3 regions of the Blastococcus carthaginiensis genome follow, and region 2 is predicted to be linked to each of the others. Evidence: riboswitches for the same ligand, from Rfam matches in the RefSeq annotation. Region 2 holds a riboswitch; each other region holds the start of a gene.

The links. A riboswitch is a leader RNA that binds a small molecule or an ion and turns the genes downstream of it on or off. The one in region 2 is predicted to bind S-adenosylmethionine.
Region 1: linked by a shared signal. The riboswitch ahead of QOZ88_RS23165 (putative leader peptide) and the one ahead of thrC (threonine synthase) in region 2 are both predicted to bind S-adenosylmethionine.
Region 3: linked by a shared signal. The riboswitch ahead of QOZ88_RS00585 (bifunctional o-acetylhomoserine/o-acetylserine sulfhydrylase) and the one ahead of thrC (threonine synthase) in region 2 are both predicted to bind S-adenosylmethionine.

The regions. Positions count from the first base shown of each region.
Region 1 is NZ_JASNFN010000004.1:366,231-376,042, forward strand. It holds gene QOZ88_RS06965 (methionine ABC transporter permease) at 1-597, opposite strand, end outside; gene QOZ88_RS06970 (methionine ABC transporter ATP-binding protein) at 594-1,610, opposite strand; gene QOZ88_RS23165 (putative leader peptide) at 1,780-1,854, opposite strand; SAM riboswitch class I at 1,861-1,955, opposite strand; gene QOZ88_RS06975 (DUF3800 domain-containing protein) at 2,448-3,260, opposite strand; gene QOZ88_RS06980 (AAA family ATPase) at 3,458-5,392, opposite strand; gene QOZ88_RS06985 (hypothetical protein) at 7,182-7,769, shown strand; gene QOZ88_RS06990 (DEAD/DEAH box helicase) at 7,813-9,812, opposite strand, start outside.
Region 2 is NZ_JASNFN010000039.1:13,025-22,836, forward strand. It holds gene QOZ88_RS21415 (DUF4031 domain-containing protein) at 1-171, opposite strand, end outside; gene QOZ88_RS21420 (Gfo/Idh/MocA family protein) at 210-1,205, shown strand; gene QOZ88_RS21425 (SDR family oxidoreductase) at 1,202-2,038, shown strand; gene QOZ88_RS21430 (hypothetical protein) at 2,143-2,790, shown strand; gene QOZ88_RS21435 (DUF72 domain-containing protein) at 2,797-3,594, opposite strand; gene groL (chaperonin GroEL) at 3,928-5,556, opposite strand; gene QOZ88_RS21445 (cold-shock protein) at 5,798-5,998, opposite strand; gene thrC (threonine synthase) at 6,174-7,475, opposite strand; SAM riboswitch class I at 7,488-7,619, opposite strand; gene QOZ88_RS21455 (HAD family hydrolase) at 7,678-8,499, shown strand; gene QOZ88_RS21460 (ABC transporter permease) at 8,658-9,524, opposite strand; gene QOZ88_RS21465 (alpha/beta fold hydrolase) at 9,611-9,812, opposite strand, start outside.
Region 3 is NZ_JASNFN010000001.1:122,029-131,840, reverse strand. It holds gene QOZ88_RS00605 (EamA family transporter) at 1-629, opposite strand, end outside; gene QOZ88_RS00600 (thioesterase family protein) at 710-1,495, shown strand; gene QOZ88_RS00595 (mechanosensitive ion channel family protein) at 1,652-2,548, shown strand; gene QOZ88_RS00590 (hypothetical protein) at 2,545-3,033, shown strand; SAM riboswitch class IV at 3,123-3,238, shown strand; gene QOZ88_RS00585 (bifunctional o-acetylhomoserine/o-acetylserine sulfhydrylase) at 3,282-4,574, shown strand; gene metX (homoserine O-acetyltransferase MetX) at 4,576-5,652, shown strand; gene QOZ88_RS00575 (YdeI/OmpD-associated family protein) at 5,693-6,271, shown strand; gene QOZ88_RS00570 (threonine aldolase family protein) at 6,297-7,367, shown strand; gene QOZ88_RS00565 (cysteine desulfurase-like protein) at 7,393-8,595, shown strand; gene QOZ88_RS00560 (gamma carbonic anhydrase family protein) at 8,599-9,177, opposite strand; gene QOZ88_RS00555 (uroporphyrinogen decarboxylase family protein) at 9,242-9,812, shown strand, end outside.

The DNA of each region.
Region 1 (9,812 bases), on a different contig from region 2:
GAGAAGGAGGACGACGGTCGCGAGGGTGATGTCGGTGCGGAACTGCTGGTAGCCGAAGCGGATGGCGAAGTCGCCCAGCCCGCCGCCGCCGACCGCACCGGCCATGGCCGAGTAGCTGATCAGCGCGACGACGGTGACCGTGACGCCGGCGACCAGCGACGGCCGGGCCTCCGGCAGCAGCACCGTGCGCACGACGTCGCGACGGCGGGCGCCCATCGACAGCGCCGCCTCCACCTTGCCGGCGGCGACCTCGCGCAGGCTGCTCTCCACCAGCCGGGCGAGGAACGGGACGGCGCCGATGGTCAGCGGCACGATCGCCGCGGTGGAGCCGATCGTCGTCCCGACGATGCCGCGGGTGACCGGGGCGACGAGGACCAGCAGGATGATGAACGGCAGCGCGCGGCCGAGGTTCACGACCAGGCCGGCGAGCCGGTGCAGCAACGGCCGCGGGGCCAGCCCGCCCGGCGCGGTGACGGTCAGCAGCACGCCCAGCGGGACGCCCAGGAGCACGGTGACCAGGGCCGCGACCCCGACCATGTAGAGGGTCTCCCAGGTGGCGTCCAGCAGCTGGGGCCAGATGCGGTTCCAGTCGCTCACCGGGCCACCTCGGCGGTCGCGGCCACGCGCTCGACCAGGATGCCGCCGGCCCGCAACCGGTGCACGGCGTCGTCCAGCCCGGCAACCCCTCCGGTGACCCGCAGGAGCAGCCGGCCGTAGCGGCCACCGGCGACGGTCTCCACCGACCCGCCGGCGATCTCGACGGCCAGGCCCAGCTCGCCGATCAGCGTCTGGAGGACGAGGGTCTCCGGCGTCCGATCGGCGACGGTCACCCGCAGCAGGGCGCCATCGTGCGCGGCACCGGCGTCCGCCACCGGCGCCGGGAGCAGGGCGTCGCCCAGCGGCGAACCCGGCCGGGTCAGGACGTCGGCCAGCCGGCCGCCGTCGACGACCCGCCCCCGGTCCAGCAGCACGGCGCTGTCGCACACGGCCTTGACGACGGACATCTCGTGCGTGATCAGGAGGACCGTGAGGCCGAGCTCGTCCCGCACCCGGCGCAGCAGCTCCAGGACGCCCGTCGTGCTGGCCTGGTCCAGCGCGGAGGTGGCCTCGTCGCAGAGCAGCACCGTCGGCCGGACGGCGAGCGCGCGGGCGATGGCCACGCGCTGCTTCTGGCCACCGGAGAGCTGGGCGGGGCGGGCGCCGGCGCGGTCGCCGAGCCCCACGAGGTCCAGCAGCTCTCCGGCCCGCCGTCTGCGCTCGGCCCGGCCCACGCCGGAGAGCTCCAGCGGGTGCTCCACGTTCCCCGCGGCGGTGCGCGAGTCGAGCAGCTCGAAGTGCTGGAAGACCATGCCGATGGAGCGCCGCGCCTGCCGGACCTGCTCGTCCGGCAGCTCGGTCAGCAGCTGCCCGTCGACGGTCACCGAACCCGACGTGGGCCGCTCCAGCAGGTTGACCAGGCGCACCAGCGTGCTCTTGCCCGAGCCGCTGGGGCCGACGACGCCGGCGAACTCGCCGCGGTCCACCGCCAGGCTGACGCCGTCGACGGCGACGACCTCGCCGGCCTGCCCGCGGGCAGGGAAGACCTTGCGGACGTCCTTCAGTTCGATCACGGGGTGCGGTCCTCGGGGTTGAGCGGGCACGGGCGCGCGGCGACGCCGCCGGGGTTCCCGGCCGAGGGCGTGGTCGCCCGCGGTGCGCGGTGGCTGGGGTGCGCGCCCGCCGTCCGGTGGGGCGGGCGTCGCCAGGAGGCGGGAGGCGGGAGGCGGGAGGCGGGAGGCCTCAGCGGCACATGGCTGTGCCGGTCCGGCACAGGTCGACGTGCCGGCGGGCCCACGAGAGCAGCTCGTACCGCATGGTGTTCCTCCATCGGTCCTGGCAGTAGCACCCGCGCCCGCCGATGCGGGGGGTTGCTGCGACGTCGACGAGCCAGGTCTCTCAGCCGCTCCGGATGGTTGCGGGAGCGAGTCTACGGAGGAGGTCGGGGCCTTTCTCGTCCGCGACCTGCGACGTCACTCACACAGCACACCCGAGCGCGACACCACCACCACGCCGAGCGGCGGCGGGACGGGCGCTGCCCCGGGCGGACCCGGTGGGGCGCCGCCGAGCCGGCCCTCCTGACCGACGGGCGCGCTGCACGCGGGCCCCGGACGCACGAAGGGCCCGGTCTGCCGACCGGGCCCTTCGTGGTGGAGCGGGGTGGGATCTTGGCGAAAAGAGAAATCGCAGGTCAGCATGTCGAATGCGGCATGCGCCACTCGGCTTGCACACGAAATGCCCGAAGTTTGCACACGGCGCTGCCTGGTCGTGGGTTGCCGTCGCCGCTGGCGGCGACTGGACCGTGCGACGCGGTGTTGACCCCTTCTACCGGCCCATCCGGGAGGGGCTCTCCCCAACGCTTACGGTGAGCGCGGGCTAACGACCGGATCGGCGAGTCGCCCTGAACGTGGTCAGCTGGTGCGACTGGTGCAGGGCGGACACGGACACGCCCCGAACTTCGGGGTCACATGGATGACGCCGCTCATTTCATCTCGGTCGTTCGTGTCCACCAGCGGCCACAGCGCCGTCGAGTACGCGTCGTCGGTCGTCGGCTGGTAATGCCGCCACAGCGCGTAGGCAACGAGGTCGGCCGCCTGGATGACCCGGCTGGCTCGGCTGTCGGTGAACACCGGCACCTGGATCAGAGCATCCAAGCGGGCACCGCTGCGCTGCCACACGGCGGCCTGGTCCTGAATCCTGCGCTCGTGCTCGGTCCGGCGGTCATGCAGAACCAACCCGCGCTGCTCAACCGACGCCGCCTTGTTGATGCGACGAAGCATCTCGTCGAACCGGTGGAGCACGTGGTCGTAGGCCTTCGCCTCGGCAGCCTTGACGGGCCCGTACCGCTTGTGGCTGCGGTCGATCACCGCCCCCAGGAGTCGCAGCGGGTAAGCCGGGTCGGCGGGCTCGAAGTTGGCCAGTGCCGCGTAGACGTCCCCCAGGACGGCGAGGCGGACCGATGCGTCGACGGTGAGCCACTCGCTCGGCCGCGTCGCCCGATAGCCGGCCCGCGCAGGCCTGCCGCGTGTCGGCGTCTTCAGGTCCTTCGCATGCACCTCGTGCGTGTGCGGATTGAGTCCGAGCGGCCCGAGGTGCTTGGCCACCACGGCGTGCAACGCCCGCTCCAAGGGCCGGACGTCGGCCTCATGAACGGCGAGTCCGGCCAGAAGGAGGACCGGTGCCTCGTTGTGCGTCCCAGACTCGTCCAGGGCGAGCAAGTACACGCCGGGCCATCCTCCTGTCAGCGGCGGAGGCGCCCACCCAGCTGGGAGGGCGCCTCCACTTCCGGCCAGCTGGCCGGCTCCCCGGGCCGGTTCCCGCGTGCGCAGTCCCGGCTCCGGGTGACGGTTCCCGCATGCGCAGTCCGTCAGAAGCGACAGTAGCGGTCCCCGACGACGATTTCGGGGCGGGGCCTCCGCCGTCAACCCTTCACGGTGAGGTCGGTCACCGCCTCGACGATCCGATCCAGCGTCTCGGAGCGCTTCGTGGCGCCGTACAGCTCGAGCATGGCGGTCCGGACCATGTGTCCGTTCTTCTCCGTCGACTCCGGCAGACCCATCGCTCGCGCGGTCCGCGTGTAAGCCTCGCGCACGACCTGGGCGCCAACCTCGTCGTTCAGCACGGCGCGCAGCGTGGGCTTCGCCGCGGCCCACCGGGGCTGGACGGTTGTCAACGGCCGTTCCTCGTCCGGACCGCCGGCCAACTCCGCGAGCATCCCGTTGAGCCGCAAGGCTCCAGGGTCGCTCGCTTGGCCAGCCGGCTTCTCGTCGGTGTCGAACACCACGTACTCCGGCACACCCAGCGCGCGGACGACCTCGGCCGCCAGGAGCAGGTTGGACTTGCCTTGCACAGCGACGAGGGCGATTCCGGCGGCGGCGAGATCCACGCCGACGGCCGTCGCGGCGCCGTCGATCAGCCCCAGGTCCTCGTCCCCTTCCACGAGCACCACCGCCTCGGCGAATAGCCCCTCCGACAGCCTGGACCCGAGTAGGGCGGGCAACTGGGCCGCGACGCGCTCGGCGGTCCAGCGCTGCCCGCTTCCCTGCCGGGCAGCCTCGAGCCGCTCAGCGATCGTCGTGAGGGATGCGGTGAACGCCCGGGTGCAAGCCGCCGGCCCCGCCTCGCCGCCTGTCGGGCAGAGCCGCAGCAGTCGCGCGGAAGGGACGTCGTCGACCGACACGAAGTACGGACTGTGGGTGGTGTACACGACTTGGGTGGACCGGACGGGGTCTCGCGCAAGATCTGCAAGGACACGGGCGACGTACCGGGCGCGGACTGGATGCTGGTAGACCTCGGGTTCCTCGATCACCAGCAGAAGCCCGGGTTGGTCCGTGCTGTTTTGCCCGCGCCGGGCGTCGAGGAGGGCGCGCAGAAGGGAGAAGACATACGCGCGCTGCACTCCGTGCCCCTGCCGCCCGATGTCGGCTTCGTGGCCCGACTCGACGATGCGGGCGCGGACCTGGGGCGGCGCCAGGGCCGGAACTCGCGGCTGCCAGGCCAGGGTCACCTGGGTGCCCGGTGCGAAGGCGTTGATCTGCTCGGTGATGCTGGCGGACAGCTCCTGAAGGCGGGGTGCCGCGCGCTCGGCGAGGATCTGCTCGTACGCCCGCGCGGTTCGCTCGGAGAGCCCGGCGAGATCGCCATCGAGGTCGAGACCGGAGCGGACGGTGATCTCGACGAGCCGGCCGAGGGTACTGCCCTTGCCGTCGGAGGCGTCATCGGCGGCGTCGCGCATCGCCGGGAGGACGAGCAGCTCCAGCATCCTGCTGAGGTCCCAGTCGCCGCCGCCGCCGAAGCGCAACGTGGAGTCCGGCGCCATCTGGGTCGCGGCCTCCGGATGCTCCCGTTCGAACGCGTCCAGCGCCTCCAGGGCTGCCTGCTTGTTGCTGTACGGGGGCAGCCCGTCACCCACCTCCGCGCGCGCTTCGCCGTACAGCTCCTTCAGCCTCGCGGCCGGCGCGCCGGACGCCACAGCCGCACGCACCCCGGCGATGGCCGGCACCTGAGCGCGGTCGCAGGACCAGCGCACCACCGCACGGCTATCCGGACCCAGCACGCGGGACCGGGTGACCGTGAGAGTGCCGTCCGGGGACAGCCACGGCCGCAGCCGCTCCGTCCACTCCCCCGGCAGGTCGGTCAGGACGCCGGTGACGGACACCTCCGGATCGGCGATCCCGTCACTGACGTCGTCGTCATCGAGGTCCACCTCGCCGAAGAGGAACTGCAACGCGCGCACAGTGCTCGACTTGCCCGCACCGTTAGCGCCAATGAGCGCGGTCAAGGGTTCGAACGACAACTCGAGCCCATCCAGACACCTCAGCCCTCGAACCGAGATCGCTGCCAGTCGAGCTGCCACACGCGTCCCTTCCTAGACGTCGAGCCGAGGATGCCACGGCGCACCGACAGAAACGGCACCGTGAGCGGTTGCGGACGGCCGGAGTGACCGGCCCGCTGCCGGATGCGCAGCAGCCACGCCCGGGTGCCCTCGCCCGAGGAGTCAGTCGCATAGCGGAGTGAAGGCAGCACCGTCTGCGACCATTCGACGGTGGCATCGACGCAGACAGGCCTCTATTTGGACGCAGAGGCGCAACTGACCGTCCTCCCGCCCGGCGACCTCCAGCGCGGATTCGGCTTCGCCGTCTGGCGTGACGCGGCGCCGGCGCTCCGCCGCTTCATCCTGGCCCACACACACGACCTGAGCCGCATCATCCCCGCACCCGAGGACGCGGATTGCGCAGCGATGATCCCGGTGCTGCTGGCGCTCGTCCCCCGGCCCGACAACGACTACGACAGCCGGGCCATTGCCGTCACCGCACCACCTAGCCACGGAGGCGACGTCCTCGACCGCCACCTCGGCTACCTCTACGAGAAATGGCTCCATCGCATGGGTCCATTCATCCAAGACCTCACCACGTACTCCCCCGTCCCGGTCGGCTGCCACGGCTACGTCGAGCTGCACGAGCTCCATGACTGGGACAACGCGGATGAGCCGTGGACACCGTCCACGGACTGTCCCCTCAGCCCGCCCGAGGAGGAAGCGCTCGGCTACCGCGTCGGGACCGTCCGGCTCCGCTGGGCCTGGAGCGACGACCTCAAGCCGGTGATCTCCGAGTACATCGACGACAAGATCAGGCAGGAGTATGCGGGCGGCCCCGCAGCCGACGCAGGACGTGGTCGCGCGGAGGCCGAGCTACGTCAGGCTCATCTCGCTCGTCGCGACTCTCGGCTGGGGGACGCGCGAGCCACCCACACCGCTGCGAGCAACGCCCGTAGCGAGGCACGGGCGGCTCGGGACGCGGCAGCAGCCGAGCAAGACAGGATTTGGGCCACCTGGCGTCGGGAACCGCATGGGCGTCGTGGCATCTCTGCGGTCAGCCGCATCAGTTCCAGCGCCCGCCGTGTCCTCATCCTTGACGACCAGGGCACCGAACTCGGTCAGTGGCACCTGCCGCACGGTCCCCTAACCCTCGTCGACGAGCGCCTCCGCGCAGACGCACAAGAGGCCCTTGAGGCACACGGGATCACCAGCCACCCCAGCCCGGATCTCGATGACCTGGAGGACTTTTCGAACGCCACCGTCACGATCCGCGGGTCCAGGTGGTCGGTGCGCAGCGTCCAGGACGGTCTCTCACCCGACCAGCTGCCTGAGATCGGCCGCTACGACCAGGACACAGAGGTCGTCACGGTCTACGCCAGACCCCACCGAGAGTCCGTCCAGACGCTGCTACGGCGCCACGGCGTCGAGGCCGACAGCGTCTGGGTGGTCGATCCTCCGGTTGAGCCCGGCAACAAACACGCCGCTGGTCGGGAGATCCGTCTCGAGCCGATCCAGCCGCGGCTTCGCAACCGGGTCCGCAGCCACTTGCCCACCGAGCACGCCGAAGTACTTCCGGTGCAGTGGGGCAAGGGGCCCGTCAGGGACCGCTCCACGCACAAGGAGCTGCGCGGCAACCCCCTACTACCTGCGCGAACTCGGAACACTGCTCGGTGCCACCGCCGACGAACTGCGGTCCGGGCGCTGCCGACTCTGCTACGACAACGCGCTCGCCGGCCCGAACGGCCTGGCCTACTGCTTCGCTTGCGTCCGATGGGCCCAGGGGCGCCTGCTTCGCGACACCGGCACCGACGGGCCGTGGACCGGCTCAGTGGTCTGGGCGCTGCGCCGCCTGGTCGAGATCGAGTTCTCCGGCCCTCCGTCGGTGGCGCAGCTCAATCGCTTGCACATCAGCGACCCGGACACCGCCGACGCAGCCATGCTCTGCCGCTTCCTCATCCCCCGCCCCGCTCTGGCAACTGAACGCGCCCGCACCTACAAGACGGCGCGCACCTGGGCCCAATGGCTCCACCTGGCCGGACTCCTCGAGGAAGGCCTTCGCACCTCCCGGGGCACGATCACCGTCGCCACCGACGGGCACCCCTGCCGGTCCATGCTCGAGCGGCACATCGACGACTTCCTGCACCACCGAGGCATCGCGCACGACATCGAGCCGGCCTATCCGCGGCACGCTGACCTCAACACCACCGGCCTTCGCGCCGACTGGCTCCTTTACGACGGCACCTACGTCGAGGCGCTTGGCATGCCCGACGAGCCCGCCTACGCCGCCAAGGTCGCCCGGAAGCGCGAGTTGGCCCAACACACCGGTATCCGGCTGATCACCCTCACGGCGGAGGACCTCACCCGGCTCCCCGAGATCTTCGCTTTCTGGCTGCCGGCCGCCGAACCGACGAGGTGACAAGCCGACAGCTAGACGTGCCCTTGCCCCGCCACGGCCGGGATCACGATCGGCCGATCGCGTGCCAGAAGTTGGTCTCGGTCATGATCCGGGTTCCATACGAGCGCGCCTTCTCTGCCTTCCCTGACAGGGACTCAGCGTCGGCGGCGACGAGCACGTCGAGCGCCTTCGTGACGCGTTCGTGCACGACCAGACCTGCTGCTCGCGCGAGGCCGTGTGCCTGGTCGCGGGTGATGGGCTGTCCCTGGATGCGCGTCTGGAGTGCGCCGGTGAAGCACACGCCGAGCCCGCGGAGATCCTCGCTTCGACTTTGGCTCGGGGTTCGGGTCCGTGCCGCATGGAGGGCGGCAGCGATCTCGCCGACTCCGAATCCGAGTGCAGCCGCCACGTCCGCGAGGTCCTCGGCCTCCAGGTCGGTGACCACACCGTCTCCTAGCGCCGTCAGGGCCAGCGCCTCCAGGTAGTTCATGTGGGCGCGGTGCACGTCCGAGCGTGAGAGCCCCCATGCTTGGGCTGTGTCGGCAAGGGTCTGTACCTCCGCTGAGTCCAAGCGCCGGTCCTCCAGCGCGCGGGACAGCACATCGAGGTAGGCCGCGGTATCGGCTGGCTTCGTCGCGCCCCCCACGTTGTGTGCGGGAAGGTGCCGGATCAGCGTGACGAGTGGTGAGGCCTCCGGCCGGGATCGCGACGAGCGGGGTCGCACCGGGCCGCCGATCGGCCACACGGACCAGCTCGGCGGCTCAGGCCACGCGTCGGGCACACAGCCGAGGTCGGTCAGTGTGCCCCCGCCGGCGCGCCGCAGGTAGACGCCCAGCAGTTCGGCTGTCGCCGTCGCGTCCCCCAAGGCCGTGTGCTCGCCCGGGTGGGTGAGCGACTCTGCCGCCAGGCAGTCGGCCAGCCGGCCACCGCCGAACGCTCCCAACCGATACGACAGCGCGAGCGTGCAAAGCGCCGGCCAGGTGGGGGGCGCCGCCCCCAGACGCGTGAACTCCGATGACACGAACCCGAGATCGAAGCGGGCGTTGTGGGCAACCACGACGGCCCCGTCGAGCCTGTTGGCGACATCCCCTGCCACATCCAGGAACCTGGGCGCATCGAGAACATCGGCCCCGCGGATCCCGTGCACGTGCGTCGGGCCGAGGTCGCGCTGCGGATTCAGCAGCGTCGACCAGGAGTCCTCAATGGTGCCGTCCGGTGTGGTTCGGACGATCGCGATCTCCACGATCCGGTCATGAAGCCGCGGGGAGAAGCCCGTCGTCTCCACATCCACCACGGCGAAGGGGGTGGTGCCGAGCTCCGGGCGGCCGTGCGGTCGGCGGCCTGCTCCAGCGGCCGACGTCGTCGGGGCCAGGCGGGGCGCCTCCGCCGCGGCGGGTCGGGCGGATACGTCGTGCGCCGACACGTTGGCGGCCGGCATCGACGATGGCACCGCTGCTGGGGTGCTGCGTGCGTCGTCCGGCCGATCGGCGGCGACGTCTCGAGCCTCTTGCAGTAGCTGGCGTGCGGCCTCCCAGGCGCCTTCGACATCGAGGCTCCGTGCGGCGAAGCCCTCGTTGAGCAGCTCCTCACTGAGCTGCTCGTCGTACTTCTCGACGATCTTGTTGTCGACCCTGGCAGCTAGCAAGGCTGGCTCGGGGGCGCCCTGCTCGACCAGCTCGGCGAGGCGGCTCAAAGCCTGGTCTCGCGTGCAGTTGCTCATAGTCAGGCAGACGCCGTCTTGGGCCACGTCGATGCCGGCAGCGGTCAGGGCCACCGCGAGCGTCGAGCAGACGCGATCTCCGCGCCACGGGAAGATCAACGTGTCCGCGCCGATGGTCAGCAAAGGGTCTGCCCCGAGCCCGTATCGGGCGAAGTTGTTGCGGCCCTCGGTGAGCAACTGGACCGCCGTCGCGTCCAGGTAGGTCGGCACATCGACACTCAGATACACACGCCGCATCTCTTGGCGGATCCGGTCAGCCACCGCGGCGCCGGCGCCGGCGAACGTCGGTGGCCGTCCTCCAGACGACCGGATCAGTTCGATGACCTTCTCGTGCGAGTCGACCG
Region 2 (9,812 bases):
GGCGTAGAGGTCCTCGGGGATGTCGTAGTGGTCGCCCTGGAACGCCCGGCGCGGGATGCCCAGCTCGGCCGCGACGAAGGCGTGCAGCTCGTCGTAGCTGACGTCGCTCACCAGGTGCGACCAGCGGCGGCCGCGCCACGGCCACACCGGGGAGTCGATCAGCACAGCCACGGCGAGCAGTCTGCCGGGCCGCGACTAGCGTCTGCCCGGTGAGCGCAGAGATCCGCTGGGGAGTCGTCGGGCCGGGCCGCATCGCCGAGAAGGTGGTGGAGGACTTCGCCGTCGTCGACGGCGCCCGCGCGGTGGCCGTCGCCTCCCGATCGCAGGAGCGGGCCGACGGGTTCGCCGCGCGGCACGGCCTCGAGCGCGCCTACGGCTCCTACGCCGACATCCTCAGCGACCCGGACGTCGACGTCGTCTACGTGGCCACCCCCCACCCGCAGCACCACCAGTTCGCGCTGGCCGCGCTGCGCGCCGGCAAGGCGCTGCTCGTGGAGAAGGCGTTCACCGCCACCACCGCCGGCGCCACCGAGGTCGTCGACCTGGCCCGCGAGACCGGCACCTTCGTCATGGAAGCGATGTGGACCCGGTTCCAGCCGGCCGTCGTCGCGCTGAACGAGCTGGTGGCCGACGGCGCGATCGGCGAGGTGCGGTCGGTGCAGGCCGACCTCGGCGTCTCCCGCGAGTACGACCCCGTCGACCGGCTCTTCGCGCTGGAGCTCGGCGGCGGCGCGCTGCTCGACCTGGGGGTGTACGTGGTCTCCTTCGCCCAGATGCTGCTGGGCAGGCCCGACCGCGTCGTCGCCACCGGCTCCCTGTTCCCGTCCGGCGCGGACGCGGAGGCGGCGATCCTGCTGGGCTGGGACGACGGCCGCAACGCCGCGCTCACCACCTCGCTCAAGTACGCCCTGCCCGGGACCGCCCGCGTGGTGGGGACGACGGGCTGGATCGACGTCGTCCCGCGCTTCCACCACCCGCAGACGATCGTGCTGCACCGCGACGGCGCCGAGCCCGAGGAGATCACCCGCCCGCAGACCGGCGCCGGGTACGCGCACGAGCTGGCCGAGGTCACCGAGTGCCTGCGCGCCGGCCGCACCGAGAGCACCGTGATGCCGCTGGACGACACCCTCGTGGTGCAGGACGTGCTCGGGCAGGCGGCCGACCAGCTCGGGGTGCGCCACGCGGAGGCGGTCGACGTCCTGTGATCGTCGTGACCGCGGCGGGCGGGGCCACCGGCACCGCCGTCGTCCGGGCCCTGCTCGCGCGCGGCGAGCGGGTGCGCGCGGTCGTGCCCTCGCGGAAGCCGCGCCCGGAGCTGGACGCGCTCGGCGCCGAGGTCGTCGTCGGCGACCTCACCGGTGACCTGTCGGGTGCGCTGGCCGGCGCCGACGCCCTGTACGTGATCTGGCCGAACTTCGACCCCGGCGAGGCCACCGGCACCCCGGCCGTGCTGACCGCCGCCGCCCGCGCGGGGGTGCCCCGGCTCGTCTACCACTCGGTGCTCCGCCCGCAGGCCCGCGCCATGCCGCACCACGCCGCCAAGGACGTCGTCGAGGAGGCGCTCGACGGCGCCGTCGGCGGCACGGGCGCCCGGTGGCGGGTGCTGCAGCCCTGCGCCTACGCCGGCAACCTCGACGGGGCGGCGACGGCGGCCGTCGCGACCGGCGAGCTGCCCAGCCCGTGGGGCCTGGCGCAGGCGCAGTCCTTCGTCGACCTCCGCGACGTCGCCGAGGCGGCGGCCGTGCTGCTCACCGAGGACGGTCTCGACAGCGGCACCTTCGAGGCCGTGGGCCCCGAGGCGCTCACCGCCCCCGACGTCGCCGCGCTGCTCACCGAGCGTGCCGGGCGGCCGGTCACCGCCGTCGACGTCCGGGCCGAGGACGACGGGACCTACGCCGGCCGCTGCCGCACCACGATGTTCGACTGGTACCGGGCGCACGGCTTCACGGGCAGCCCGCGGGTGCTCACCGCGCTGCTCGGCCGGCCACCACGCAGGTTCGCCGCGCACCTCGCCGACCGGATCCCGCCGGGCCGCTGACCGTCCCCCGACCGGGTGGCTCGGCTCCAGCCACCGCCGGCACCTGCCGAAGAGGAACGGGAACGGCCGTACCGACGGCCATCCGCCCGAGGGGAACGACATCCATGGCACTGCTCGAAGGTCTGGCCGCGCTGGCGGCGAAGTTCGCCGGCGCCAGCACGGTCGCCCAGGTGGCGACCGGGGTCGGCATCGCCACCGCCGGGGTCACCGGCGCCGGTGCCGTGGGCGCCCTGCCCGCGCCGGTGCAGGACGCCGTCGCGAGCACCGTGGAGACGGTGACCCCCTTCGAGCTGCCGGGCTCCGACGAGGACGTGACCACGACCGACGACACCCCGGACGTCGACGCCGTGGAGCCCGAGGTCGCCACGGAGGAGGAGTCGCTCGACGAGGAGGCCACCGACGTGGACGTCGTCGAGGAGGAGACCACCGAGGACGAGGCCGTCGAGGAGGAGAGCACCGGCGAGGACGCCGGGCTCCGCGGCTTGGACAACGCCATCGCGCACGCCGACGAGCACGCCCAGGAGGCGCTGGCCGCGGCCCAGGCCCGCCAGGCGGCCCACGACGCCGACAAGGCCGCCCGCGAGGCAGCCCGGGAGGCGGACAAGGCCGCCCGCGATGCGGCGAAGGCTGCTCGCGACGCCACCGCTCCGGTCGAGGAGCCGGTCGAGGAATCGGTCGGGGAGACCGCCGCCGCTACCACCGGGCAGCCCGCCGGCCATGGCCGGGGGAACCAGGGCCGCGGCGGGAACTGACCCCCGTCACACAGGGGCCTGCTCCTCCGGCTCCCACGCCAGACCGGTCGCCTGGGCCGCGGTCGGCACCCGGGTGGGTGCCGACCCGGTCCGGCGGACGGCGTCGGCGAAGCGCACAGCGTCGATGACCGCGTTGCAGCCCGGGTCGTTGTTGAAGTAGACGAGGACGTCGCCGTCCCCGTACGCGGCGGCCAGCCGGTCGGCCCACAGCTGCAGGGTCTGCGGGCGGTACCCCCAGCCCTCGAACCCGTGGTGCAGCCGCAGGTAACCCCAGTCGGCGGTCCGCCAGAGCGGGGTCACCGGCTGCTCGTCGCGGTCGGCCCAGCACAGCGCCGCCCCGTAGCGCTCCAGCAGCGCCCGGACCTCGTCGGTCCACCACGTCTCGTGCCGCGGCTCCACCGCCACCCGGGTGCCGGCCGGGAATTGCGCCAGGCACTCGCGCAGCAGCTCGGGGTCGGCCTTGAGCGTGGGGGGCAGTTGCAGCAGGACCGTGTCCAGCTTGTCCGCGAGCCCCTCGGCGCGGCCCATCAGGCGGGCGACCGGCTCCTCCGGCTCACGCAGCCGCTTGATGTGGGTGAGGAAGCGGCTGGCCTTGACCGCCCACCGGAAGTCCGGCGGGGTGCGTTCGCGCCACTTCTCGAACGTCTCCCGCTCGGGCAGCCGGTAGAACGCGTTGTTGCTCTCGACGGTGGCGAAGTGCTGGACGTAGTGCTCCAGCCAGAGGCGCTGGGGCAGCTTCTGCGGGTAGAAGGCCCCGCGCCAGTCGCGGTACTGCCACCCCGACGTCCCGATGATCACCGCCATCCCCGGCCGCTACCCCGTGGCCCGATGGCTGACGCGACGATGCCCCCCCCGTCTCGGGGACGTGCAGGGACGGGGGCAGGACGGCTGCACCGGACCGGTCCGAGGCCCTCCGCCTCGACGCCCGCGACCACCACGCGCTCGCCGACTGGTGGTGCCCTTTCCCGCCGGAGACCCGAACAGCCGCGGCGAGTGCGACGACGTCGTGGCCATCAGCGTCGGATGACCACGACGTCGTCGCACTCGATGGCGACGGCCCCCGGAGTCGCCGACAGGGGCGGCCCCGCGATGCGGGACCGCCCCTGGCGGGCAGTGCTGGTGCCTAGGTGGCCGGACTCAGAAGTCCATGCCGCCCATGCCGCCGTCGCCACCGGGCATGGCCGGAGCGTTCTTCTCCGGCTTGTCGGCGATGACGGCCTCGGTGGTGAGGAAGAGCGCCGCGATGGAGGCGGCGTTCTGCAGCGCCGAGCGGGTCACCTTGGCGGGGTCGATGATCCCGGCCGCGACGAGGTCCACGTACTCGCCGGTGGCGGCGTTGAGGCCCCAGCCGGTCTCGGAGTTGCGGACCTTCTCCGCGACGACGCCGCCCTCGAGGCCGGCGTTGATGGCGATCTGCTTCAGCGGCGCCTCGAGCGCGACGCGCACGATGTTGGCACCGGTCGCCTCGTCACCCTCGAGCTCGAGCTTGTCGAACGCGACGGCCGTGGCCTGCGCGAGGGCGACGCCACCACCGGCGACGATGCCCTCCTCGACGGCGGCCTTGGCGTTGCGCACCGCGTCCTCGATGCGGTGCTTGCGCTCCTTGAGCTCGACCTCGGTCGCGGCGCCGGCCTTGATGACGGCGACGCCACCAGCCAGCTTGGCCAGGCGCTCCTGCAGCTTCTCGCGGTCGTAGTCGGAGTCCGACCGCTCGATCTCGCTGCGGATCTGGTTGACCCGGCCCTGGATCTGGTCGGTGTCACCGGCACCCTCGACGATCGTCGTCTCGTCCTTGGTGACGACGACCTTGCGGGCGCGGCCCAGCAGCTCGAGGCCGGCGGTGTCGAGCTTGAGGCCGACCTCCTCGCTGATGACCTGGCCACCGGTGAGGATGGCGATGTCGCCGAGCATGGCCTTGCGGCGGTCACCGAAGCCCGGGGCCTTGACGGCGACGGACTTGAAGGTGCCCCGGATCTTGTTCACGACCAGGGTCGCGAGGGCCTCGCCCTCGACGTCCTCGGAGATGATGGCCAGCGACTTGCCCGACTGCATGATCTTCTCCAGCAGCGGGAGCAGGTCCTTGACCGAGCTGATCTTCGAGTTGACGACGAGCACGTACGGGTCGTCGAGGACGGCCTCCATGCGCTCGGCGTCGGTGACGAAGTAGGGCGAGATGTAACCCTTGTCGAAGCGCATGCCCTCGGTGAGCTCGAGCTCGAGGCCGAAGGTGTTGCTCTCCTCGACGGTGATGACACCTTCCTTGCCCACCTTGTCCATCGCCTCGGCGATGAGCTCACCGATGGCGGGGTCGGCGGCGGAGATCGACGCGGTGGCGGCGATCTGCTCCTTGGTCTCGACGTCCTTGGCCGTGGCCAGGAGGTACTCGGTGACCGAGGCGACGGCCTTCTCGATGCCCTTCTTCAGGGCCATCGGGTTGGCGCCGGCAGCGACGTTGCGCAGACCCTCGCGCACGAGAGCCTGGGCGAGCACGGTGGCGGTGGTGGTGCCGTCACCCGCGACGTCGTCGGTCTTCTTCGCGACCTCCTTGACGAGCTCGGCCCCGATCTTCTCCCACGGGTCCTCGAGCTCGATCTCCTTGGCGATGCTCACACCGTCGTTGGTGATCGTGGGGGCGCCCCACTTCTTCTCCAGGACGACGTTCCGGCCCTTGGGGCCGAGGGTCACCTTGACGGCGTCGGCGAGGGTGTTCATGCCCCGCTCGAGGCCGCGGCGCGCCTCTTCCTCGAAGGCGATCATCTTGGCCATGTGGTGATGTCCTCCATGCGTTGATCGCTGCACGGCCGGGTGCGGCGCCCGCGACGGACGACACCAGCGGTGCGGACGCTCCTTCGGCCCGCGCGCCGGTGCCTCACCGACCGACCTGATTGGCACTCAAAGGGTACGAGTGCCAGAAGCGAGTCTGGCACTCGACCCCGGCGAGTGCAAGAACAGACGAAGGCCCGGCCCCCTCGAGGGGGACCGGGCCTCCGGTGCTGCTGGGTGGTCCTCAGGCGCTGCGGACGGCGTCGGCCTGGGGGCCCTTGGCGCCCTGGACGACCTCGAACTCGACGCGCTGACCCTCGTCGAGGCTCTTGTACCCGTCCATCTGGATGGCCGAGTAGTGGACGAAGACGTCCTGGCCGCCGTCGACGGCGATGAAGCCGAAGCCCTTCTCGGCGTTGAACCACTTCACGGTGCCCTGTGCCACGTGTGCTCCCACGTTTCGTGCGTGCGGACGGCCCCTCTGGATCGGAGGGCCGGGCCTAGCTCTTCCGCCCGCATACCACGAACATGGAACTGGAACCGCGCGAGAAGGTACATCAGCACCCGCCGGGTGCAGAGGCTTCCCCGCCGCTGTGTTGCCGGATCGGGCGACCCGCGGCTCAGCCGATGAGGCCGGCGGCCCGCACCGACCTGAGCGACGGCTCCACGCGGTGCGTCGGGCCGACGACGGGCTCGAGCGGGTCGAGGGTCTTCAGCCCCTCCCCCGTGTTGAGGACGACGGTCTCCTTCGCCGGGTCCAGCCGACCGCTCTCGACCAGCTTGCGCAGCACCGCGACGGTCACCCCGCCGGCGGTCTCGGCGAACACGCCGGTCGTGCGGGCGAGGTCGCGGATGCCCTGGACGATCTCGTCGTCGCCCACGCGGGCGACCGCACCCCCGGTGCGCCGGATCGCGTCGAGGGCGTAGGGGCCGTCGGCCGGGTTGCCGATGTTCAGCGACTTCGCGATCCCCGTGGGCTTCACCGGCTTGACGACGTCCCAACCGTTGTCGAACGCGGTGGCGATCGGGTCGCAGCCGGCCGACTGGGCGCCGTAGATCGTCCACTCGGTGGCCTCGACGAGGCCGGCCGCGGTCAGCTCCCGGAAGGCCTTGTCGACCTTGGTCAGCAGCGACCCGGACGCCATGGGGATGACGACCTGGGCCGGGATGCGCCAGCCGAGCTGCTCGGCGATCTCGTACCCCATCGTCTTGGAACCCTCGGCGTAGTAGGGCCGGACGTTCTGGTTGACGAAGGCGGTGTCCTCGAACTCGTCGGTCTCGCCGAGCTCGCTGGTCAGCCGGTTGACGTCGTCGTAGGAGCCGTCGACGGCGACCAGCGTCTGCCCGTAGACCGCCGACTGCACGATCTTCCCCGGCTCCAGGTCGCTCGGGATGAAGACGAACGACGGCAGGCCGACCCGCGCGGCGTGCGCGGCGACCGAGTTGGCCAGGTTGCCGGTGGAGGCGGCGGCGATCTTCGTGTAGCCCAGGCCCTTGGCGGCGGTCGCGGCGAGGCTGACCACGCGGTCCTTGAAGGAGTGGGTGGGGTTGGCCGAGTCGTCCTTGACCCAGAGGCCGCCGGTGAGGCCGAGCTCGGCGGCGAGCCGGTCGGCGCGGACCAGCGGGGTCATGCCCGGGTCGAGCGAGACGCGGTCGGCCTGGTCCTGACCCACCGGCAGCAGGGCCACGTACCGCCAGATGTTCTGCGGCCCGGCCTCGATCTGCTCGCGGGTGACGGCCTTCATCAGCTCGGGGTCGTAGTCGACCTCCAGCGGGCCGAAGCACTCGGCGCAGGCGTGCTGGGCGATGAGACCGAAGGTGGCGCCGCAGTTGCGGCAGACCAGCCCGCGGGCGGGACACGGGGGCACGGGGCCGCCGGCGCTGGAGTCGGCCTGGACGGATCCGGGTGCGGTGAGGGTCATGCGACGACTACCTCCTCATCTTCCCCGCTGCGGGCCGTCGAGCCGCGCGGGACGGAATTGGCACCTCCCGCCGCGCGGAGCACGCGCGGACGGCGGTTGCCGGGGCTTCATCGGGCCGTGTCCCTCTGCCCCTCTGGATGAGTGAACGGCGTGAACTCTACCCAGTCGCGGCGGGCGCCCGGCGGCGGGACAGGATGGCCTGGTGAGCGCGCGCGTCGTCTACACCGACCTCGACGGCACGATGGTGGGCCCGCGGGGCTCGTTCTGGCACACGGCGGGGCGGGAGCTGACCGACGGGCCGGCCGGCGCGCTGCTGGACCTGCACCGTGCCGGGGCGGCGTTGGTGCTGGTCAGCGGCCGCACCTACGAGCAGGTGGTGGAGGCCGCGCGCATCTTCGCCGCCGACGGCGCCATCGCCGAGCTGGGCGCCACCATCGGCTGGGGCTCGGGGCGCACCACGCACCGGCTGCGCGGCGCGCTGCCCCCGGAGTACGGGGACCGCACCCCGATGGACGTCATGGCCGAGCTCGGCGTCGTCGAGGACCTGGTCGCCGCGCACCCGGGGCGGCTGGAGTGGCACGCCCCCTGGCACGCCACCCACGCCACGGACGCGCTGCTCCGCGGCCGGGTGGATCCGCTCGCCGTCGACGCCTGGCTGGCCGAGCGCGGGACGGGCTGGCTGACGCTCAAGGACAACGGGGCGATCCCCGCCGCCTCGTGGATGGGGCTGGCCGACGATGCCGCCCCGCCGCGGGTCTACCACCTGATGCCGCGCGGCATCTCCAAGGGCGCGGCGATCGCCTGGGACCTGGAGCGCCGCGGCCTCTCCCCCGCCGACGCCGTGGCCATCGGGGACAGCGTCAGCGACCTGGACATGGCGCCCGCGGTGGGCCGGCTGTGGATCACCGCGAACGGCGCCGCGGTCGACGGCATGGCCGACGCGCTCGCCGCCGTCCCCAACGCCGCGGTCACCGCCGGCGCCATGGGCGAGGGCTGGGCCCAGGCGGTGCGGCAGAGCCTGTAGGCGAGCCGCCGTCCCCGCTCTTGCGGTGCCCCCTCCACTCTTGCGGCCAGGACAGTGTGCGCAGATGCGCCGTTCCCGTGCCGAAAACTGACCATCTGCGCACTCCGTCGCCATCAGCGGCGGTCTCGGGACGCAGGCGAGCGTTGCCGGCCGCAGTACTAGCTGGTCACGTCGCGGCGGGCGAAGTGGCGGAAGCCCAGCGCGGTGAAGACGGCGATGTAGACCAGCGACTGGATCACGCCGCGGAACAGGTCGCCGTCGTCGATGGGTGTCTGGAGCAGGTCGGTCCAGGCGAACTCCTCCGCCGTCGGGAACCAGTCGCGGATGGACCCCAGCTGCTCCACCTGGTCGAGGATCGCGAAGACGAACATGGTGAACACCGCCCCGCCGACCGCGGCCAGGGGCGCGTCGGTGATGGTGGAGAACCAGAACGCCAGCGCGCCGACGACGAGCAGGTGGACGGCGAGGTAGCCCAGCATCCCGGCCAGCCGCAGCATGCCCTCGCCCTGGTCGATCCCCACGCCGACCGGGGTCCGGATGTCCCCGAAGCCGAACGCGATCCCCCCGGCGACCACCGCCACCGCCGCGAGGGTGAGCAGCGCGGCGACCGACTGCACCAGCGCCGCCAGCCACTTCTGCCGGAGCAGCCGCATCCGCGGCACCGGGGTGGCCAGCGCGTACCGCAGCGACCCCCACTGCGCCTCGACCGCCACGGTGTCGCCGAAGAAGAGCGCGTACACCACGACGAGGAAGAAGCCGGTGGTCGCGAACAGCACGAAGAGGGTGAAGTTCAGCCCGCTCGCCGTCGCGACGTCGACCAGGTTGATCCGCGTGTTCTCCGCAGCCTCCTCGCTGGCGCCCAGCTGCAGCGCGGCGATGAGCACCAGCGGCAGCGCGACCATCAGGGCGAAGACGCCGAGGGTCCGCCGCCGCTTGAACTGCCGGCGCAGCTCGACCGACAGCCGCAGCGTCCGCTCCGGCCGGTAGCCGGCGACCGCGCCGGTGGGCTGCACGTGCTGCGTCATGGCTCGACTCCGGCCTCGATCCGCTCCTCGGTCGCTGGCGCTCCCTGCGATGCTCCCTCGGCCGTCGTCCTCGCGGGTGCCCGTCGTCATGACTCCCCCACCAGCGCCAGGAAGGCGTCCTCCAGCCGGCGTCGCGGCGTGAACTGCTCGACGGCGATGCCCGCGGACACCAGCGCCTGCAGCACGTCGGCCCGCCGCGCGCCGTCGAGCTCGGCGACCAGGCCGTCGTCCGCGCGCCCGGCGGTGACCCCGGGCAGGCCGGCGAGGACGGCGATCGCCCGGTCGGTG
Region 3 (9,812 bases), on a different contig from region 2:
GCGTCGAACTCCCACCACGGCGCGGCGACCGCCCAGAACAGCGCCGCCGCCACGAAGCTCCAGCAGGTGAGGGTGACCGGGTCGCGGCTCGCGGTCCCGCGCTCGCCCACCAGGTAGTAGGTGGCCAGGCAGAGCGCCGCGCCGAATGCCGCCGCCACCCCCAGCGCGTCCAGCGACCCGCCGCCCTCCCACACCTGCGCGACGAGCACCAGCCCGGACAACGAGAGCAGCAGCGCCGCCCACAGCCGGCTGCGCACCCGCTCGCGGCGCACCAGCCAGACGTAGAGCGCGATGAAGACCGGCGCGGTCATCTCGAACACCAGCGCGATGCCGACCGGCAGCCGCCCGATGGCGACGTAGTACAGGAACTGGGTCAGCGCGACGCCCACGACGCCGAAGACGGCGAGCAGCGGCAGCTCGCGGGGCCGCACCCGCAGCCGGCCCGGGGCGGCGAGCGCGAGCACCGCCAGCAGCACGAGCGCGGCGCCGGTGCAGCGCAGCGCGGTCAGCCGGGTCGGCGACACGCCCGCCTGGAGGGCCAGCGTGGAGACCGTGCCGTTGACGGCGAAGAAGGCCGCCGCGCCCAGGGTGAAGGCGTAGCCGAGGGCAGGGCGGACGGTGCGGGGCACGCGCGCACGGTAGCGGGCAACGGCGACCGAGACACCTACCGGCCCGACCGGGCGGCGACCGGGGGCGGCAGACTCCTCCCGTGGACGTTCCGGAGGCCCTCTACCTGCCCGACGGCGACGGCTTCACCGCCACCGCCCTGACCATCGGCCCGTGGGACAACGGGTACCAGCACGCCGGCCCCCCGGCCGCGTTGCTGCTCCGCGCCGCCGAGGAGGCCGGCGGCATCGAGGGCGGGCAGACGGTCCGGATGGCCTACGACATCCTGGCGCCGGTACCGGTCGGCCCGGTGCGGGTGCGCACGTCGGTCGTCCGGCCCGGCCGGCGGATCGAGCTGGTGGAGGCGGTCCTCGACGCCGGGGGCCCGCCGCTCATGCGGCTGTCCGCCTGGCGGATGCGCTCCCGCGACGACGCCGCGCCCGAGACCCCGCTGCCGCACCCGGCGCCGGCCGGGCCGGAGGAGAGCCGCCCCGAGCGCGCGGCGTTCTTCACCAGCGAGGTGGCCTACCACCGGGCGCTGGACTGGCGGTTCGCCGCGGGGACGTTCAACGGGCCCGGCCCGGCCACGGCGTGGACCCGCGCGGAGTGCGCGCTCGTCGCCGGGGAGCCGATGACGCCGCTGCAGCACCTGCTGGTCATGACCGACGCCGCGAGCGGCATCTCGGCCACCCTGGACTGGACGCGGGCGACGTTCGCCAACGTCGACCTCTCGGTGGCCCTGCAGCGGCCGCCGCGCGGGGAGTGGCTGGGGATGGACGCCGCGACCGTGCACGGCGGCGCGGGCGCCGCGCAGTGCAACGCCCTCCTCTTCGACGCCGACGGGCCCATCGGCCGGTCCAGCCAGTCGCTGTTCGTCGAGCCGCGGTGAGCGGGCCGTGAGGGATCTCTCCACGGGCGCTGTGCCGCAGGTCAGCGGCGCGTCCGCCGGTCGGCGCGGCGGTACGCTCCGGATCCGGTTGGCATCGCCGCCCGGCGGTGCGCAAGGTGGGAGGGTCGCTTCCCCCGACGATCGGAGTGCTGCCCCGTGGACGCGCTGAGAGACGTGCTCGACTGGCTGTCCGGGCGGGGTCTCGAGGTCGTGCTCATCGTCCTCGGCTCGGTCCTGCTGGCCCGCTTCGTGGGCTGGGTCGGCGGCAGGATCACCGACCGGATCGACCGCAACTCCACCGGCGGCGACGCGCTGGTCCGGTCGGAGGCGGCCAAGCACCGCCACTCGCTGACCCAGGTGCTCACCTGGGCCCTGGTCGTGCTCATCTACTCGATCTCGGTGTTCTTCATCCTCGACCGCCTCGGCATCCCGGTGACCGGCCTCGTCGCGCCGGCGACCGTGCTGGGCGTGGGCCTGGGCTTCGGCGCGCAGCGCATCGTCGGCGACGTGCTGGCCGGCTTCTTCATCATCACCGAGCGCCAGTACGGGTTCGGCGACGTCGTCTCCATCCAGGTGGTCGGCGGCGGCGACCCGGCCAACGGCACGGTCGAGGACGTCACCCTGCGGGTCACCCGCGTGCGCTCCCCCGACGGCGAGGTGGTGACCGTGCCCAACGGCCAGATCGTCAAGGTCGTCAACCTGTCCCGCGACTGGGCGCGCGCCGTCGTCGACGTCCCCGTGCCGACCACCGTGGACGTGACCCGGGCCAACGAGATCCTGCGCGGGGTGGGCCGGGAGGCGTTCCGCGACCCGGCGATGCGGCCGCTGCTGCTCGACCCGCCCACCGTGATGGGCGTCGAGACCCTCGGCCTGGACGAGGTGAACGTCCGGGTGGTCGCCCGCACGCTGCCCGGCAAGCAGTTCGAGGTCGGGCGCGACCTGCGCGCCCGCATCGTCCAGGCCTTCCGCAACCAGGGCATGCAGGTGCCGCAGCCCACGACCGCGGTCATGGCGCAGGACGGCGCGACGGCCGTCCAGGAGGGAGCCCGGTGACCCCGTCCGACGAGCGTCGCGACCCCACCGCCCGGGCCTCCGAGGAGCCCACGGTCAGCACCGCCCCCGCCGCCGCGCCCGGCTCGCCCGCCGACAGCGCGTCGCCGGCGCCGCGGCACGGCTGGTGGGCGGCGATCCCCCGCCGGCTGGGCCGCGCCCGCACCTCCACCGTCGTGCTCGCCGTGCTCTTCGTCGCGGTCTTCGCGCTCTGGCTCAACGTCAAGCCGCCGGTGCCCGGGGCCACCCCGCCGGCCGAGGACACCGGCGTCACCGAGCCCACCGACCCGGCGGGCACCACCGAGCCGACGCAGACGGAGGAGGCGGAGCCGACGGAGGAGCCGGCGACGACGACGCAGCAGTCCGAGCCGACGCCTCGACCGACCACCACCGCCCCCTCCTCGCCGGGCGCCACCACGACGGCACCGGAGACGACCGCCCCCGCGCCGACCGGCGGCGCGGGCGGGGAGACGGCGCCCGGCTCGTAGGCCGCTGGGGCCGGTGTTCCACGTGGGACATCGCTGCGCCGGCCGGGGCGGGTGTGCGGTGCTCTGCGGCGCGTCCTACGATCACGTCGGCTCCTGAGAGGCAGCGCGAAGCACCTGGCTGGCTGCCCGGCAACCTCAACTCCGTCTGAGGTGCTCCAGGGGAAGAGCCGGCCGGCCGGCGTCCCGCCACCGGCAAGGACGGAGTTCCCGTGCGCCGCGGGATCTCCCGCGAGCGAAGGAGACGGCGCATGACCGACCCGCAGAGCTGGAGCTTCGAGACCCGGCAGATCCACGCCGGCACGAGCCCCGACCCCACGACCGGCGCCCGCGCGCTGCCGATCTACGCGACCACCGCCTACCAGTTCCGCGACACCCAGCACGCCGCGGACCTCTTCGCGCTGGCCGAGATGGGCAACATCTACACGCGGATCATGAACCCGACGCAGGACGCGCTCGAGCAGCGCGTGGCGTCGCTGGAGGGCGGCGTCGCCGCGCTCGCCGTCGCCTCCGGCCAGGCCGCGGAGACCCTCGCCATCCTCAACCTCGCCGAGGCCGGCGACCACATCGTGGCCTCCGCGTCGCTGTACGGCGGCACCTACAACCTGCTGCACCACTCGCTGCCGAAGATGGGCATCACCGTCTCCTTCGTCGAGGACCCCGACGACCCGGAGAACTGGCAGTCGCTCGTCCAGGAGAACACCCGCGCGTTCTTCGCCGAGTCGATCGGCAACCCCAAGGGCGACATCCTCGACATCGAGGCCGTCGCCGGGGTCGCCCACCGCAACGGCGTCCCGCTGATCGTCGACAACACCATCGCCACGCCGTACCTGGTGCGGCCCCTGGAGTTCGGCGCCGACGTCGTCGTCCACTCGGCCACCAAGTACCTCGGCGGCCACGGCACGGTCGTCGCCGGGCTGATCGTCGACGGCGGCTCGTTCGACTGGACCGGCGGCCGGCACCCGATGTTCACCACCGCCGACCCCACGTACCACGGTGTCGTCTACGCCGACCTCGGCGCGCCGGCGTTCGCGCTCAAGGCGCGGGTGCAACTGCTGCGCGACCTCGGGCCGGCGGTCTCCCCGTTCAACGCCTTCCTGGTGGTGCAGGGAATCGAGACGCTGTCGCTGCGCATGGAGCGGCACGTGCAGAACGCCCAGCGGGTGGCCGAGTTCCTCGAGGCCCACGACGCCGTCGAGCGGGTCAACTACCCCGGCCTGCCCTCCTCCCCGTGGCACGCGGCCCAGCAGAAGTACGCCCCGAAGGGCGCCGGCGCCGTGCTCACCTTCGAGCTGCACGGCGGCGTGGAGGCCGGGAAGCGGTTCGTGGAGGCCCTCGAGCTGCACAGCCACGTCGCCAACATCGGCGACGTGCGCAGCCTGGTCATCCACCCGGCCTCGACGACGCACTCGCAGCTGACCCCGGAGGAGCAGCTCACCGCCGGCGTCACGCCGGGCCTGGTGCGCCTCGCCGTCGGCCTGGAGGGGATCGAGGACATCCTCGCCGACCTGGAGGCCGGGTTCCGCGCCGCCAAGTCCGCCTGACATGGGCGGGTGGGTCGAGGGGGATCCGGCGGGCGACCGGCGGTTCCTCGACCTGCCCGCCCCGTTCGAGCTGGAGCGCGGCGGGAGCCTGCCCGGGATCCGGATCGCCTACGAGACCCGGGGGACGCTCGCCCCGGACGGCGGCAACGCCGTGCTGGTCGAGCACGCGCTCACGGGCGACAGCCACGTCGTGGGCGCGGCCGGCCCGGGCCACCCGACGCCGGGCTGGTGGGGCGGCGTCGTCGGCCCCGGCGCCGCGCTGGACACCGACCGCTTCTTCGTCGTCTGCGCGAACGTCCTCGGCGGCTGCCAGGGGACGACCGGGCCGTCGTCGGCGGCGCCGGACGGCCGGCCCTGGGGCGCGCGCTTCCCCGAGGTGACCGTCGGCGACCAGGTGCGGGCCGAGGCGGCGCTGGCCGACGCGCTGGGCGTCCAGCGCTTCGCCGCCGTGGCCGGGGGCTCGATGGGCGGCATGCGGGCGCTGGAGTGGGCGGTCCGGTTCCCCGGCCGGGTGGCGGGGCTGTTCTTCCTCGCCTCGACCGCCGTCGCCTCGGCCGACCAGATCGGCACCCAGACCACGCAGCAGGCCGCCGTGCGGGGCGACCCGCGCTGGCGGGACGGCGACTACCCGCTGGACGCCCCCCCGGTGGACGGCCTCGACGTCGCCCGCCGGATCGCCCATCTCACCTACCGCAGCGCCGCGGAGCTGGAGGCGCGCTTCGGGCCGCGCCTGCAGGAGGACGGCCGCTTCGCCGTCGCCTCCTACCTGCAGCACCACGGGGCGAAGCTCGCCGGCCGGTTCGACGCCGGCAGCTACGTGGTGCTGACCGAGGCGATGAACACCTGGGACGTCGGCCGGGGCCGCGGCGGCGTGGAGGCGGCGCTCGGCCGGGTGACCGCCCGCGCACTGGTCGCCGGCGTGGACAGCGACCGGCTGTACCCGGTCGAGCAGCAGCAGCGGGTGGCCGACGCCCTCGGCGTCCCGCTGCGGCTGATCCGCTCCCCCTACGGGCACGACGGCTTCCTCGTCGAGACGGCGGTGGTCGACGCGCTGCTGCGCGAGCTGCTCGCGGGCTGACGGCGCCGGGAACGTCGTACCCCGGGTCCAGGATGGTGGCGTGCCCGTGCCGACGGACCTGCCGATGCTGCCGTTCCGCGACCAGCCCGCCTTCGAGGCCTGGCTGGAGGCCGAGCACGCCACCGCGCCCGGCCTCTACGTGCAGATCGCGCGCAAGAGCTCGGGCATCGCCTCGATCACCTCGGCGGAGGTGGTCGAGTCGGCGCTGTGCTTCGGCTGGATCGACGGGCGGGGCCTGCGGCTGGACGACTCCTACCACCTGCTGCGGCTCACCCCGCGCCGCCCGCGCAGCGTCTGGTCGCAGAAGAACGTCGCCACCGTGGAACGGCTGACCGCCGAGGGGCGGATGCGCCCGGCCGGCCTGGCGGCGGTGGAGGCGGCGAGGGCCGACGGCCGGTGGGAACGCGCCTACCCGGGTGCGGCGACCATCACCGTGCCCGACGACCTCGCCGCGGCGCTGGACGCCGAGCCGGGGGCGCGCGCCGCGTTCGACGCCCTCGACGGGCAGAACCGCTACGCCGTCCTGTGGCGGGTGCACACCGCCGTCACCCCGGCCGGCCGGGCGAAGCGCATCGCCGCCGCCGTACAGATGCTTGCCGAGGGGCGGCGCCACCACTGAGCAGCCCGCGGGCGAGACTGGCCGGGTGGACGACGACCTCCTCGCCCTGCGCGAGGGCTGCACCCGCTCGCTGACCGGGCACGGCGCGTGGCGGCCGGCCGACCTGCTGGCGACGGTCCCGCCCGGCACCGCGCCCGACCGGTACGGCGACGGCGGGGTGGTGGCCGAGCTGGAGGCCGAGGTCGCGCAGCTGCTCGGGGTGCCCGCGGCGGTGTACCTGCCCAGCGGCGTCATGGCCCAGCAGGCGGCGCTGCGGGTGCACGCGGAGCGGCGCGGCCGGCGCACCGTCGTCTGCCACCCCGAGAGCCACCTGATCCGGCACGAGGAGCAGGCGTTCGAGCGGCTGCACGGCATGCTGCTCCGCCCGGCGGGCAACCGCTACCGGCTGCTGCTGCGCGCCGACCTCGATGCCGTGGCCGAGCAGCCCGCCGCGTTGCTGGTGGAGCTGCCGCAGCGCGACCTCGGCGGCCCCATGCCGCCGTGGGACGACCTCGTCGCGCAGGTGACCTGGGCACGGGAACGCGGTGCGGCCGCGCACCTGGACGGCGCCCGGCTGTGGGAGGCCGCGGCCGGCTACGACCGCACGCCGGCCGAGATCGCGGGGTTGTTCGACACCGCCTACGTCAGCTTCTACAAGGGCATCGGGGCGCTCGCCGGGTGCTGCCTGGCCGGCCCGGCCGACGTCGTGGGCGAGGTCCGCGAGTGGCGCCGCCGCCTGGGCGGCACGCTGTTCGGCCTCTGGCCGGGGGCGGCGTCGGCGCTGGCCTGCCTGCGCCGGCGGCTGCCGCTGATGCCCGCCTACCTGGCGCGCGCCCGCGAGATCGCCGCCGCGGTGCGCGACCTGCCCGGCGTCACCGTCGTCCCCGACCCGCCGCAGACGCCGATGCTGCACCTGCTGCTGCGCACCACCCCGGAGGCGTTCACCGCGGTCGCCCGCCGGCTGGCCGCCGACGAGGGCCTGTGGACCTGGTCGCAGGCGGCGGTCACGGGCGACCCGGGCGCCGTGCGGGTGGAGCTGCCGGTGGGCGACGCGACGCTGGCGCTGCCGGTGGAGGAGGCACGGGCGGCCGTCGCCGCCCTGGCCGGGGAGGCCTGACGGGCGGCGGCTAGCGTCGGCGACCATGGGTCTCGACGTCGCCGCGCTCCGCTCCTGCTTCCCGTCGCTGGCCAGCGGCACCGCGCACTTCGACGGGCCGGGCGGCACCCAGGTGCCCGAGGCGGTGGGCCGGGCGGTCGCCGCGACGCTGACCGCGCCGATCAGCAACCGCGGCTCGGTCACCGCCGCCGAGCGGTTCGCCGACGAGACGGTGCTGGCCGCGCGCTCGGCGATGGCCGACCTGCTCGGGGTCGACCCCGGCGGCATCGTGTTCGGGCGCAGCGCCACCGCGCTCACCTTCGACCTGGCCCGCACGCTCGCCGCCGGCTGGGGCCCCGGTGACGAGGTGGTGGTCACCCGGCTCGACCACGACGCCAACATCCGGCCGTGGGTGGTGGCCGCGGAAGCCGTGGGTGCGACGGTGCGGTGGGCGGCGTTCGACCCGGACAGCGGCGAGCTGACCGCCGACGACGTCGCCGCCGTGCTCTCCGACCGCACGCGGCTGGTCGCGGTCACCGGCGCGTCGAACCTGATCGGCACCCGGCCGCCGATCGAGGAGATCGCCGCGCGGGTGCACGCGGCGGGCGCCCTGCTCGTCGTCGACGGCGTGCACCTCACCGCCCACGCGCCGGTCGACGTCCCCGCGCTCGGCGCCGACGTCTTCACCTGCTCGCCGTACAAGTTCCTCGGCCCGCACTGCGGGGTCATGGCCGCCGACCCGGCGCTGCTGACCACGCTGCGCCCGGCGAAGCTGCTGCCGAGCTCCGACGCCGTGCCCGAGCGCTACGAGCTCGGTACGCTGCCCTACGAACTGCTGGCCGGGACGACGGCCGCCGTGGACTTCCTCGCCGCGCTGGGCGACGGCAGCTCCCGCCGGGAGCGGCTGGTCGCGGCGATGACCGCGATCGAGGAGCACGAGGACCGGCTGCGCGAGCGGCTGGAGGCGGGGCTGGCCGAGCTGCCCGGCGTGCGGCTGCGGTCGCGGGCGGCGCACCGCACGCCGACGCTGCTGCTGACCTTCGAGGGGCGCGACGCCGCCGACGCCTACCGCTTCCTCGCCGAGCGGGGCGTCAACGCGCCGGCGGGCTCCTTCTACGCGATCGAGGCCAGCCGGCGGCTCGGGCTCGGCGACACCGGTGGCCTGCGGGTGGGCCTGGCCCCCTACAGCGACGCCGACGACGTCGACCGGCTGCTCACCGGCCTCCGGGAGTGGCTCGCCGTCCGCTGACTCCTACGGCATGTCGTCGCCGGGGAGGTGCCCGGCGGACGGCAGGGCGCGGCGCACGACGGGCCGCACCTTGCGCGCCTCGGGCAGCCGCTCCGAGTAGGCGGCCGCGTTCCCGCGGATGTGCAGCAGGTCGTCGTCGGTGGCCTCGCGCACGACCGTGGCCGGGACGCCGGCGATCACCGACCGCGGTGGGAACTGCTTGCCCTGGGTGACCACGGCCCCGGCGGCCACGATCGAGCCGCTGCCGATGTGCGCCCCGTTCATCACGACGCTGCCCATGCCGACCAGCACCTCGTCGTCGATCCGGGCGCCGTGCAGCACGACGCGGTGCCCGACCGTCACGTCCCGGCCCACCACCAGCGGGAACCCGGGGTCGGAGTGCAGGGTGCACCCGTCCTGGACGTTGGACCCCGCCCCGATCTCGATCGTCTCCTGATCGGCCCGGGCCACGGCGCCGTACCAGATGCTCGACCGCGGCCCCATGCTGACCGCCCCCACCACCACGGCGGTCGGCGCCACGAAGGCCGCGTCGTCGATCGCCGGGGCCCCGAAGGGCAGTTCCGCGATGTAGTTGTCTGCCACGCCCGTCAGCACAGCACAGCCCCGGACGCGGCGCACGGGCCGGATGCTCGGCAGACTCCCCTGCATGCCCGCCGCACCCCTGCCGCCGCTGCCCACGTCGATCGTCGGCAGCCTGCCCCAGCCGGACTGGCTCATCGACCGCGACCGCCTCGCCCACCAGTTCCCGCCGCGGGTGCGGGCCGCGGAGCTGTGGCGGATCCCGCCGGAGCTCCTCGCCGGGGCGCAGGACGACGCGACCCTGCTGGCGATCCGGTCGCAGGAGGAGGCGGGGCTCGACGTCGTCACCGACGGCGAGATCCGGCGGGAGTCCTACTCCAACCACTTCGCGACGGCGCTCAGCGGCGTCGACGTCGACCAGCCCGGCAGCATCCTCAACCGGTCCGGCAAGCCGATCCCGGTGCCCCGCGTGGTCGGCGACATCGGCCGGCCGGCCCCGGTCCAGGCCGACGACGTCCGGTTCCTGCGGGCGCACACCGACCGCACGGTCAAGATGACCGTCCCCGGCCCGTTCACGATGGCGCAGCAGGCGCAGGACGAGCACTACCGCGACGGCCGCGCGCTGGCCCTGGCCTACGCCGACGTCGTCCGGGCGGAGATCGCCGACCTGTTCGCCGCGGGCGCCGACGTCGTCCAGA